3 regions of the Streptomyces sp. NPDC041968 genome follow, and region 1 is predicted to be linked to each of the others. Evidence: riboswitches for the same ligand, from Rfam matches in the RefSeq annotation. Region 1 holds a riboswitch; each other region holds the start of a gene.
The links. Region 1 has a riboswitch for cobalamin ahead of ACZ6EG_RS12595 ((2Fe-2S) ferredoxin domain-containing protein). Riboswitches for the same ligand answer to the same signal wherever they lie in the genome.

Region 1 (4,201 bases):
GTGCTGCGCGGGGCGCCGGTGAGGGTGGACGTGATCTGCATCGACCGTGCGGGCACGGTGGTGGGCCGCAGCGCGGTCGCGTGACCGCGGGGCCCCGCCTATGCGCCGACCGCGCTCACGCGCAGGCGGTTGCCGTCCGGGTCACGGAGTTCCAGCTCCCGCCCCCACGGCGCCTCGTCGGGGCGGACGCCGAACTCCCGGGCGACCGCGTCCAGATCGGCGACCCGCACGTACACCAGGGTGTCCGGCCGCGCGTCCCCCTCGTGCTCCGACAGGTACAGCCGGAGGCGACCGCGGGCGACCTCCGTGAACACCGGGAAGCCCGGTTCGAACCGGTGCTCCCACTGCTGGACGAAGCCCAGTCTCGCGTACCACCGCACGGACACCGCGGCGTCGCCCACCCGGAGGATCGGGATGACCTCCTCGGCGGACGCGCAGTGGTCAGCAGACATGACGCTCCCGCTCGGGCGAGCACAGGTGGCTGTCGCCGAACTGCTCGGCTCCCGGGGCCCGTCCGGCCATGATCACCGCAGTACGGACGTCCCCCGTCTCCTTCACCCTACCGGCGACCTCGTCGAGGTCCCGCGGGTGCTCGGCCCACCGGGCACCGGAGGAGGGCGGGCCGGGGCTGTCCGACCGCGCGAGCCCTGGCCTTCCACCGCCGGGAGGTGAGGCTGGCGCCCGCCTCACGCCAGCCCGCAGTCGCCGCACTTCGAACCGGCCGGCGCCCGGTAGTAGAGGCAGCAGCTCCTGCGGCGGAACGCGAGGTCGGGGCCGGTCAGCACTCCGGTGCCCGCCAGGCGTCCGGTGTCCAGCAGCGCGGTCGTCAGGTCGGTGAGCGGTCCGCGGACGGCGGGACGGAGCGCGAGCAGGGCCTGGGCGGCCCCCGCGAGCGCCGACGCGGAGTTGCCGTCCAGCAGACGCGGGGCGACCTTGACGCGCAGGCCGTGGGCCAGTGCCGACAGATGACCCGTCACCTGCTCGTACAGGGCGCGGACGGGATCGCCCTCGTCCCGGTCGACGTACCGGCCGGCCGGGCGGGGCACCCGCAGGGCCGGTCCGTCGTCGGCCCGCTGCAGGCCCTCCAGGTCGAGGACGATGCCGTGCAGGACGGCACAGGCCAGCACCGGTGACCAGAGGCGGGCGGCGTGGCCGAGTTGGGCGATGGACACGTCGACGCGCGGCTCCCGGGTGCGGTGACGGCGTGCGACGGCCGCGGCGAGGTCGGTGAAACCCGCGGCGTAGCAGCGGGCGACCGGATGCCAGCCGTCGTCCTCTCCGCCGACCCGCAGTGCGAAGAAGCCGCCGAGGCCCGCCACGTCGTGCAGGGCGGCGGTGACGGACGCCGTCGAGGCGCGGGCTGCGTGCACGTTGCTGTCCCTTTCTCCGGCTCCGTGTTCGTACGCTCCCTGTGACGGTCAGGAGGCCGGGCTCCGGCGCGGTGGTGTGATGGCGTACAGGTCGAGGATGTCCGGCCGGGGCGCGACGCCCGGTCCGCCGGCGCGTGCCCAGGCGGCGATGTCCTCGGTCGCGTCCGGGTCGTTGACCAGTCCCAGCCAGACGGGCCGGGCTCCGGCGGCCCGGCCCTCCGCGGAGGGCTGTACGACGATGACGTTGGCCTGTGCGCAGACGTCGAGGCAGTCGGAGACGCGTACCGGTACCGCGGCGCGCAGGCGCTCGGTCTGGGCCGCGTGGTCCACGCCGGGCACTTTGGGGGTGCCGCAGCAGCAGTCGCGGCACACGACGACGCGGCACGGCACGCGGCCGGTGGCCGTGGCGGTCCTCGCGTCGTCCGTCGTTCGTCCGGCCGGCGTTGCGGGCATGCGGTGCCGTCCCTCTCTCCGGGGAGATCCGCCCCGGTGGTCCGTCGAGGAGGCGACCGCGTGAGTCTCCTGGCTCTCGGGTCGATGCTCGTCCCGGCCTTCCCACCCGTCGCTGGGCGGTGGCCTGTCGGGAGTCGCTCGCCGATCACAGTGGCGGGACCGCGCCGGATTCACACCGGCTTCCTCGTTCCGCCGTCGCCTTTGTCGCCGGCCATCCTGCCATCCCGGAACGCCGTGCCGCCCGCCCGGTGCCGGCCGTCAGTCCGTTTCCTGGGTGTGCGGGGCCGTCGCGGGCGGATCGTCCGGACGGGCCCGTCCGCCGTCACGGCCCGACACCACCACGATGACCAGCCCGATGACGACGGCTCCGGCGACGACCCGTCCCGCCGCCCGCACCCACCACCCCGGCCGGGTCGCGCCCTCGCCCGCGGGACCCAACCGCTCCGCCCGCCGGGCAGGTCTCAGCAGCCGCAGCAACAGCAGTGCGGCGATGGGAAGTTGCAGCAGCCACAGCACGGTGCGCGGCCACTCCCCGTACCAGACGTTGGTGCCGTACAGCAGCGTGTGCCACACGCTCAGCACGTAGACGACGATCACGAAGCGGTGCAGGCGTCGCCAGGTCCTCGCTCCGAAGCGGTGCCGGACGTAGAACAGCAGCCCGAGCGGGACCGCCAGGTACAGGGCGCCCTGTCCGATCGGGATGGCGATCCGGCCGGTGCCGGAGTCGTACCAGAGGGGGACGAAGCTGTCGGCGAAGCCCACCCACAGCCGCTCGGCCCAGTCCAGTGCCGTCTCGTAGCGCACGAGTTCCGCGGCGAACATCAGCGCGTGCGCGAACATCAGCGCCATCGTGGTCAGGCTCGTGGTGCGGTGCCAGCGCTCCAGCACCTGCCGGGAGACCGGCAGCCGGGCGGGGCGCGGCCCCGACAGCAACAGGCCGAAGATCACCGTGCACCAGGCCCACAGCAGTCCCGACCAGCCGAAAGCCTGGCTGAGCAGGTACATCCAGTAGGTACGGGCATCGTCCATGAACGGCATCACCGCGACGGTGTCCGAAGCACCCGACTCCATGCGCGCCCACAGCAACGCGAAGACGAGCGCCGTCACCACCACCGCCGCGGTGGCGTCCGGCAGGGCGGAGCGAAGATCGGCGCGCAGAGCGACGCGGTCACCGGGAGGGCGCGGCAGTCCGGGCGGGGTCCCTACCGCCCCGTCCTCGTCCGGCCTGGTGTCTGACGTCATCAGGGGCCTCCCGGGCACGGGCCACCGCGGCAACGGTGTGCGTGTGTCGTGAGGCAACAAGTCTGGCTGATGGGGCGAGGAACCTCAGAGGTGCTATCCGGCCAGAGCCGTCACGACAACGACACCCGGAGACCCACCTGTTTCTGCCTCCCCTCCACTTTCAAGACAACCGCCGGAGCCCTACTTTCGCAGGGGTCAAGAGCCCCTCTACGCTGATGCACGCAGTCGGTTCGCGCCTCCCGTCCGCCCGGACGCCCGAAGCGTGACGCAAGAGGGAACCCGGTGCGAGTCCGGGGCTGTCCCGCAGCGGTGAGTGGGAACGAGAGCCGTCGATGTCACTGGGCCCGTGTCAGGGCCGGGGAAGAGACGGCCGGTAGGTGTCCGCCCTCCCGGCGGACGTGCCCGCGAGTCCGAAGACCTGCCACTGCGCCCGCGTCCCGCGCGGGCTGTGCACGTGACCTCGTGGACTGGGTCGGCGGTATGGGCGGTCGTACGTCGTGCGTGTGGCCGCGCCTCCCTCCCTGTCGGTGTTCAAGGCCCGGTACGGAGGAGGACGGTGTGCGGGATCCAGCCGGTTCGCGGCGGCCGTACCGGCCCCGGGCCGACACGCCGTCCGACGGACCGGGGCGCACCCTCCCCGGCCCCGGCGCGGGCGCTCCGCAAGAACCGGACGTGTCCGACGGCACGGTGTCCGGTGTCTGCCACGGCACTCTGGGCGAGCTGTACCAGGGCCCGTTGCGAGCGGGCTCCGATCCCGAGATCGCCGTGGTGTCCTTTCCGGTGGACCGTCACTCCTGGGTGTACTTCACCCCGCGGACGGCGACCGGGGCACCGCGACCGTCGGCGCTGGGGGAGAAGTCGGCGACGGCGGCCCGGCTCTTCCTGGACCACTACGGCCTCTCCCTGCCCCCGGGCGACTGGCACACCCACTCCGAACTGCCGGTGGGCGTGGGGATGGCCAGTTCGACGGCGGACATCGTGGCGACCCTGCGCTGTCTGTTCCGCGTCTTCTCCCTGCCGTACGACGCGGACGTGGTCCTCGGCGTCCTGGCGGACATCGAGCGCGCCGACAGTGTCTTCCTCGACGAGTTCGCCCTGTATCTCAGCGGCCGGCACCGGGTGGTGCGGCGACTCGG
Region 2 (4,201 bases), on a different contig from region 1:
TCGCTAATGAAAATCGTTTTCATATGGTGAACCTAGCACGCCCCCGACCCCGACAGACAGTCCGGACCGACGAGTGGAACGGGACACAGGGCCACGGCATCCCTCACGAGGCAGCGACCGGGAGCACTCTAATGGAAATGATTATCACTGCGATAGTGTGATGTCCGCGCCGCGCTGCCCGCCGCCTGCCGAGGCCGGTACCGCCGGACAACCTCCCAGTACGACAAGGGCGTTGCAGCCGGTCCGCGTTCGATCCACCGCCGCCGACAGGACAGGAGCGCCCCCTCGTGCCCAGCCCCTCCGCCCCTCCCGCCCCCGCCGGGTCCCCGCCCCGTGAGCAGCGCTCCATCCTGCTCGACCTGGCCTTCCTGCGCCTGTGGACGGGCGCCACCGCGTCCGGCCTGGCCACCTGGGCCCTGCCCTTCGTGCTGGGTCTCGCCGTCTTCGACCGGACCCTGACCGCCACCGACCTCGGCCTGCTGCTCGCCGCCCGCACGGTCGGCTTCCTCGCCGCGGTACCCGTGGCCGGGGTCCTGGCCGACCGGCACTCCCGCCGGGGTGTCGTGCTGTGGGCGGGGCTCGCCGCCGGAGCCGCGGCGCCGGTGATCGCCTTCGGCCTGGACCGCTCGGTGCTGCTGATGGCGGCGGCCGCCGCGGTGGCCGGAGCCGGCCAAGGCGCCTGCCGACCCGCCTACCAGGCCCTGACCGCCGAGGTGGTCGACGCCGGTCGCCGGCAACAGGCCAACGCCGCCATGACGTTGGCGGTACGGGTCACCACCCTCGTGGGCCCCTCCTCGGCCGCGCTGCTCGCCGTCTTCCTGGACACCTGGGCCCTGTTGGTGGGCATCGGGCTTCTCTGGCTCGTCGCGGCCTGCGTGCCCGGACGCGGCGCCCGGCCCGGGACCGGGGAGGACACGGCGGAGCCTTCGGCCGGGGCGGGCAGGGCGTCCCTCCTGGGCGAGTTCGCGGAGGGGGTCCGCGAGGCCCGCAGGCACCCGTGGTTCCTCGCCGGTCTGGGCGCCCTGACGGCCGTGATAGCCACCGGCTACTCCGCGACCGGCGTCGCCCTGCCCATGGTCAGCCGGGACGAGTACGGCACCGAGGTCGTTCTCGCGGGTGCGATGACCGCGTACACCGCCGGAGCGCTCGGCGGTGCGCTGCTCATCGCCCGCTGGCGTCCCCGCTCCCCCGGCTGGGCCGCCCTGGCCGGCCTCGCCGCCTACGGACTCGCCCCGCTCAGCCTCGTACTGCCCGTGCACCCGGCCGCCGTGATGGCCGCGTACGCCGTCGCGGGCGTCGGCATCGAGCTGTTCAACGTGCCGTGGTTCACCGCCGCCCAGCGCGAGGTCGCCCCGGACAAACTGGCCCGGGTCTCCTCCCTGGACTTCCTGCTCTCCTATGGACTCGCCCCGGTCGGGCTCGCCCTCATCGCCCCCGCCATCGACGCCTTCGGCGTCACGGCGGTGCTCACGGGCTGCGCGGTCGTCTGCTTCACGGCGCCCGCGGTCGCCGCCCTGGTGCCGAGCGCACGCACCTTCTCCGCCGCCCGAGGGCGCGACGACGCCCGCTGAGCGCCGCTGCGAAGGGGCCACCCCGGACGGGGGGCCCGAAGGTCCGTCGGACCGTACGGGAGAGGGCTGTGATAGCTTCCGGACGCCAGTCGCACTCGTGAACGCGGCCTACGCGTGCACGGGTCAGGGAATCCGGTGGGAATCCGGAACTGACGCGCAGCGGTGAGGGTGACGGGCGGGGCAGCAGCCACTGGACGACGGTCACGGCCGGGTCCGGGAAGGCGTCCCGCCGGGATGACCCCGAGTCCGAAGACCTGCTGGTGACCGATCGTTCGCACGGACCCCGCGCCTGGGTCCCGACGTTGAGGAAACCGACACCGTGCAGCTGTCACGTCCCGCCCGTTGTTCCGTCCTGCTCCTGACGGGGGCCCTGTTGCTCACCGCGTGCGGTTCCGGCTCGGGCTCCGGCTCGTCCGGGAAGCCCGCCGGCGCCCAAAAGCGCTCCGTCACGATCGACAACTGCGGGCAGAAGGTGACGGTCGAGGCCCCGCCCCAGCGGGCGGTGTCCCTGAACCAGGGCACCACCGAGATCCTGCTCTCCCTGGGCCTGGCCGACCGCATGGTGGGGACCGCCACCTGGACCGACCCGGTCCTGGAGGGTCTTGAGCGGGCGAACGAGAAGGTGCCCCGGCTCGCCGACAACCAGCCGTCGTTCGAGCGGGTCCTGGACGCCGAACCGGACTTCGTGGCCTCGTCCTTCACCTCCACCCTGGGCAAGGGCGGGGTGGCGCCCCGCGAGAAGTTCGAGGAGCTCGGCGTTCCCACGTACCTCTCGCCCGCCGACTGCGAGGGCAAGGACAACACCGGCGACGGCGACGGCTCCCGGAGCGAGCCCCTGACCATGGACACCGTCTACCGCGAAGTGCGGGAACTGGCGCGGGTCTTCGGGGTGGAGGAACGGGGTGAGAAGCTCGTCTCCGGGTTGGAGAGCCGGGTGGCGAAGGCCGCCGCCGGGACCGGCGCCGAGAACGCCACCGTCCTGTACTGGTTCGCGAACCAGGAGTCCCCCTACATGGCGGGCTGCTGCGGCGCGCCCGGCATCATCACGAACGCGCTCGGCGCGAAGAACGTCTTCGACGACAGCACGCAGGAGTGGCCCCAGATCAACTGGGAGACGGTGGCCGACCGTGACCCCGACCTGCTTGTCATCGGCGATCTGACCCGCAGGTCGCAGACCGCCGAGTCGGCCGCGAAGAAGATCGCGTTCCTGGAGTCGCATCCGGCGACGAGGAACATGAAGGCGGTGCAGGCGAAGCGGTACGTGCTGCTCAGCGGGCAGGCCATGAACCCCACGATCCGTACGGTCGAGGGCGTCGAGAAGGTGGCCGCGGCCCTGCGCGAGCACGGCCTCGGCCGATGACCACCGCGCTGCGGTCCTCCCGGAAGGTCCGGCCGCACGGCACGGCCGGTGTGCTGCGCGGCCTGGCCGGTGCGGGCGGCGGGCTCGCGGTGCTCGCCGTGTCCGTCGCCGTGGCCATCACCGTCGGGCCGGCGGACATCGGCGTGGGCGACGCCTGGTCGGTGGTCGCCTCCCGCCTGGGCTGGGGGACGACGGAGCTGACTCCGATCCGGGAGGGCATCGTCTGGAACCTGCGGTTGCCCCGTACGGTGCTCGCCGCGGTGTGCGGCGCCGGGCTCGCCGTGTGCGGTGCGGTGATGCAGTCACTGCTGCGCAACCCGCTGGCCGACCCCTTCGTCCTGGGCGTCTCCTCCGGAGCGTCGACCGGCGCCGTCGTCGTGATCGTCCTCGGCGCGGGCGGCGGCGCCCTGACCGTCTCCGGCGGCGCGTTCGTGGGTGCGCTCGGCTCGTTCGCGCTGGTGCTGCTGCTCAGCCACACGCTCGGCGGGACGACGGACCGCGTGGTGCTGTCCGGGGTGGCGGCGATGCAGCTGTTCGCCGCCCTGACGTCGTTCGTGGTGACGACGGCGGCCGACGCGGAGACCACCCGGGGTGTGCTGTTCTGGCTGCTGGGGTCGCTCAGCGGGGCCGACTGGACCGAGGTGGGGCTGTGCCTGGCCGTGCTGGTGCTCGCCCTGGTGGTGTGCCTCGGGTACGCCCGCACCCTGGACGCCTTCGCCTTCGGCCAGGACGCCGCGGCGACCCTGGGCGTCTCGGTCGCCCGGACCCGGCTGGTGCTGCTGTGCGTGACCGCCCTGCTGACCGCCGCGCTGGTCGGTTCGGCCGGCGCGATCGGTTTCGTCGGCCTGGTCCTGCCGCACGGCGCGCGGGCCCTGGTCGGCCCGGGGCACGCCCGGCTGCTGCCCGTCACCGCGCTCGCCGGGGCGGTCTTCCTGGTCTGGGCCGACACCCTGGCCCGTACCGTCCTCGATCCCCAGGAAGTGCCGGTGGGCGTGGTGACCTCGCTGGTCGGCGTTCCGGCGTTCGTCCTGGTCCTCTACCGCACGAAGAGGACGCGTTGACGGCCGGCGCCGGGCGGGGGACCGACGGGCGGACGACCCACGGGCCGACGTCCGCGGGGCAGCCGCCCGCCGAGCCGTCCACCCTCGCCGCCGATCGCGTGAGCCGTGCCCTGGGCGGACGGCTGGTCCTCGACGGCGTCGGCCTCGCCCCGCGACCCGGTTCCGTGACCGGGCTGCTCGGCCCCAACGGCTCCGGCAAGTCGACGCTG
Region 3 (4,201 bases), on a different contig from region 1:
GGTGAAGGCGTACCAGCGGCGCACGGAGTACCGGCGCTTCCAGCCGTCCGCGGCGTCGAGTTCGAGCTGCCGGTCGACGGTGATGGGGTGGTGGATCGTGGTGACCAGGGGGGCGCCCACGTCACCCAGCAGCCCGTAGCCGAGGGTCTGGTTGTCGTGGACGACGTCGAAGTCGCCGCGGCGGGCGCGCAGATGGCGGCGGGCGCGCAGCGAGAAGGTCAGCGGCTCGGGGAAGCCGCCGGTCCACATCGTGCCGACCTCCAGCGCGTCGACCCAGTCGCGGTACTCGTCGCGCTTCGGGGTGCGGAAGGGGTCGGGCTGGCGGTAGAGGTCGAGGCTGGGCAGCTCGGTGAGGGACAGCCGGTCCCCGAGACCCTCGTCCAGCACGGGGTAGGGCTGGGCGCCGATGACCTCCACCCGGTGGCCGAGGCGGGCCAGTTCGCGGGAGAGGTGACGCACGTAGACGCCCTGGCCGCCGCAGAACGGGTTCCCCTTGTAGGTGAGGAGCGCGATGCGGAGCGGTCGCATGCCGTCGGCGGCGGGCTCGGGACGGGCACCCGTCCGACTGGCCTCAGCGGTCACTCGGGGCCCCCTTCTCACTGCATTGTCCCGCGACACTATGCCGGGACGTTAATCTAGAACAAGTTTCAGACTTGATCGTCAGAGGCTCCGAATCTACCGGCAGGTAGGTGCGCTGTGACGAGTGGATCAGGTGATTCACGCCACGGCCGGGCGCCCCGTGCGGCGCCCGGCGGGCCGGACGAGGGGGAGGAGGTGGCCGAGGTGGAGAACCCGGAAGCGGAAGCCTCCCGTCCGGCGCGTCGGCCCGCCGGCCCGCCGCTCACCGAGCGGCAGCGGGCCCGGCGCCGCCGCATCCTGCACGCGACCGCCCGGCTGGCCTGCCGGGGCGGCTTCGAGGCGGTGCAGATGCGGGAGGTAGCGGAGTCCTCGCAGGTCGCCCTCGGCACGCTCTACCGGTACTTCCCGTCCAAGGTCCATCTGCTGGTCGCGACCATGCACGACCAGCTGGAGCAGTTGCACGGCACCCTGCGCAAGAGCCCGCCGACCGGGGCCACGGCGGCCGACCGGGTGGCGCAGACGCTGATGCGGGCCTTCGCCGCCCTGCAACGCGAACCACGGCTGGCCGAGGCGATGACCCGGGCCCTGACCTTCGCCGACCGCAGCGTCTCCCCGGAGGTCGACCAGGTCTCCCGGCAGACCACGGCGATCATCCTGGACGCGATGGGCGGACCGGAGGCCCCCACCGCCGAGCAGCTCTCCGCGGTCCGCGTCGTCGAGCACACCTGGCACTCCACCCTGATCGCCTGGCTCTCCGGCCGGGCGTCGCTCGCGCAGGTGGGCGCGGACATCGAGACGGTGTGCCGGCTGATCGACCTGGCGGGCCCCGGGGCGGGCGGACGGGCGCCCCGGACCGGCCCTGTCGCCTCCGGGTAAAGTGGCCGCGTCGTCATCACACCCGTACGGGGGGAAGCCGGTGCAATTCCGGCGCTGACCCGCAACCGTGAGCCGTTCGCCGCACCCCGTGAGGGCCCGCGCGGCCGGTGAGCCGGACTGCCCCGGGCGGACGTGACCGGCTCACGTGTCCGGCACCCGCCGGCGCACGGGCACCGTCGAGGCATACGGGGCCGAGCCGCCCGGGGGTGCCCGTGCTGCCCGACTCCGCGCAGGGAAAGGCACCCGCCGATCATGAACGTCCGCCGTCGCAGCAGCGCCGCGGCCCTGGCCGCCATAGCCGTGATCGGCGCCGCCGCCGCGCCCGCGGTCGCCGCCGATCCGTCACCGTCCGCCTCCGCGTCCGCCCCGGCCACGTCCGGGTCCTCCGGGCTGTACGGCACCGCCGACCCCCAGTACGACGGCGTCTGGCGGCAGTCCCTCGCGCTGCTCGCCCAGGACACCGTGGGCGTGGTCCCGTCGCCGGCCGCCGTGGAGTGGCTCACCGGGCAGCAGTGCGCGAGCGGCGCCTTCGCCCCGTACCGGGCCGACCCGGCCAAGGCCTGCGACGCCAAGACCATGGTCGACACCAACAGCACGGCTGCCGCCGTCCAGGCGCTGTGGGCCGTCGGCGGGCACGGCGACGTCGTCGAGTCCGCCCTCGAGTGGCTGAAGTCCGTGCAGAACGAGGACGGCGGCTGGGGCTACACCCCCGGCGGCCCCAGCGACGCCAACTCCACGTCCGTCGTCATCGGCGCGCTGACCGCCACGGAGAGCGACCCCGAGCAGGTCGTCAAGGACGGCAGGTCGCCGTACGACGCCCTGCTGACGTTCGCGCTGCCCTGTGCCGCGGACAAGGGCGCGGGCGCCTTCGCCTTCCAGCCCGACAAGGACGGCAAGCTGCTCGCCAACGCGGACGCGACGGCCGCCGGTGTCCTCGGCGCGCTCGGCAAGGGCCTGGTCACCGAGGCCGGTGCGAAGTCCGCCGCCGCCACCTGCACCGACGCGAAGAAGCCCACCCGCGAGCAGGCCGCCGCGAACGGCGCCGCCCACCTCGCCGCGGCCGTCGCCGAGAAGGGCCACCTCACGTCCGCCCTCGGCGGCTCCGCCGACCAGCCCGACTACGGCAACACCGCCGACGCGGTCGTCGCACTCGCCGCGCAGGGCGGTGCCGACCAGGCGGCGAAGCCGCTGGCGTGGCTGGAGAAGAACAGCGCCAAGTGGGCCGCGCAGAGCGGCCCGGCCGCCTACGCCCAGCTGATCCTCGCCGCCCACGCCACCGGCACCGACCCGCGTGCCTTCGGCGGCACCGACCTGGTGGCGGCGCTGAACGCGACGGGTCCGAGCCCGCAGGGCGGCAAGGTGAGCGACAGCGCCACCGCGAGCGACGAGGACGGTGCGAAGGAGAACGACGAGAAGGACGACTCCGGCTTCGGCGTCTGGTGGTTCGTCGGCGTCTGCCTGGTCTTCGGCATCGGCGTCGGCTTCCTGCTGAGCGGCCGCAACAAGAAGCGGCAGCCGTGAGGCGCCGCGTCGTCCTCCTCTTCCTGGCCGCGTTCCTGCTGATCGGGACCGCGGGCCAGGCGCAGGCCGCCGGTTACCGCTACTGGTCCTTCTGGGACCGCGACGGCGACCGGTGGATCTACGCCACCCAGGGCCCGTCCCTCGTCCGCCCCTCCGACGGCGACGTCCAGGGCTTCCGCTTCTCGGTGAGCGAGAACTCGGACGACGCGGCCCAGCCGCGCGGCACCGCCGGCTTCGCGTCGATCTGCGCGAAGACACCGGCCGAGGACGGCAGCAAGCGCGTCGCCCTCGTCCTCGACTTCGGCACCGCGTCCGACGCCCCGGCCGGCGAGAACCCACCGGCTCCGCGCACGGCCTGCGCCCGGGTCTCCCCCGACGCGACGACGGCCGACGCCCTGGCCGCCGTCGCGGGCCCCCTGCGCTACGACACCAACGCCCTGCTGTGCGCCATCGCGGGGTACCCGAAGGCGGGTTGCGGCGACCAGGTGTCGGGGCAGGGGCAGAAGCAGGAGGGGAAGAAGGAGCAGCCGACGGCGACGGCGGCCGCGGACGGGACGAGTACCCGGGACGACGACGGCCCCTCGGTCGGCCTCTACGCGGGCATCGCCCTGGTGGCGGTCCTCGCCGGAGCGGCGACCTGGCAGGCGAGGCGGCGCCGGAATGCCACCGACTGACCCTGCCCCCGGCACCCCGGCGCACGTCCCGGCCGCGGGCGGTCGCACCGCCGCGACCCGGGCGGAGGCCGGATACGCACCCGCCGGGGAGGCTCCGGCGGCCCGGGCGGGCGGCCCCGCCCCCCGCCACCGCCCCGAGAGCCTGCACCCCGGCGCCTGGTGGCTCTGGGCGCTGGCCCTCGGCACCGCCGCCACCCGCACCACCAACCCCCTCCTCCTCGCCCTCCTCGTCACCGTCTCCGCCTACGTGGTCATCACCCGCCGCCCCCACGCCCCCTGGTCCCGCTCCTACGGCGCCTTCGTCAAGCTCGCCCTGGCCGTCCTGGTCATCCGCCTGCTGTTCACCACCGTCCTGGGCTCCCCCATCCCCGGCACGCACACCCTCTTCACCCTCCCCGAAGTCCCCCTCCCCGACTGGGCGCAGGGCATCCGGCTCGGCGGCCGGGTCACCGCCGAGGGCCTCGCCTTCGCGCTGTACGACGCGATGAAGCTGGCCGCCCTCCTGGTCTGCGTGGGCGCCGCGAACGCCCTCGCCAACCCCTCCCGCCTCC

Region 2: it holds a riboswitch for cobalamin, as region 1 does, so the genes downstream of both, ACZ6EG_RS19265 (ABC transporter substrate-binding protein) here and ACZ6EG_RS12595 ((2Fe-2S) ferredoxin domain-containing protein) in region 1, are expected to answer to the same signal.
Region 3: it holds a riboswitch for cobalamin, as region 1 does, so the genes downstream of both, ACZ6EG_RS02595 (prenyltransferase/squalene oxidase repeat-containing protein) here and ACZ6EG_RS12595 ((2Fe-2S) ferredoxin domain-containing protein) in region 1, are expected to answer to the same signal.

The regions. Positions count from the first base shown of each region.
Region 1 covers NZ_JBVJCB010000004.1:356,062-360,262, reverse strand. Annotated here, with positions in the region: gene ACZ6EG_RS12610 (cobalt-precorrin-5B (C(1))-methyltransferase) at 1-84, shown strand, start outside; gene ACZ6EG_RS12605 (glyoxalase superfamily protein) at 99-452, opposite strand; gene ACZ6EG_RS12600 ((2Fe-2S)-binding protein) at 687-1,370, opposite strand; gene ACZ6EG_RS12595 ((2Fe-2S) ferredoxin domain-containing protein) at 1,419-1,823, opposite strand; cobalamin riboswitch at 1,870-2,053, opposite strand; gene ACZ6EG_RS12590 (ferric reductase-like transmembrane domain-containing protein) at 2,082-3,065, opposite strand; cobalamin riboswitch at 3,274-3,505, shown strand; gene ACZ6EG_RS12585 (GHMP family kinase ATP-binding protein) at 3,738-4,201, shown strand, end outside.
Region 2 covers NZ_JBVJCB010000007.1:278,965-283,165, reverse strand. Annotated here, with positions in the region: gene ACZ6EG_RS19270 (MFS transporter) at 369-1,571, shown strand; cobalamin riboswitch at 1,641-1,847, shown strand; gene ACZ6EG_RS19265 (ABC transporter substrate-binding protein) at 1,891-2,931, shown strand; gene ACZ6EG_RS19260 (FecCD family ABC transporter permease) at 2,928-3,992, shown strand; gene ACZ6EG_RS19255 (ABC transporter ATP-binding protein) at 4,091-4,201, shown strand, end outside.
Region 3 covers NZ_JBVJCB010000001.1:561,092-565,292, forward strand. Annotated here, with positions in the region: gene ACZ6EG_RS02585 (glycosyltransferase family 4 protein) at 1-582, opposite strand, end outside; gene ACZ6EG_RS02590 (TetR family transcriptional regulator) at 775-1,455, shown strand; cobalamin riboswitch at 1,446-1,573, shown strand; gene ACZ6EG_RS02595 (prenyltransferase/squalene oxidase repeat-containing protein) at 1,708-2,976, shown strand; gene ACZ6EG_RS02600 (SCO2322 family protein) at 2,973-3,650, shown strand; gene ACZ6EG_RS02605 (energy-coupling factor transporter transmembrane component T) at 3,637-4,201, shown strand, end outside.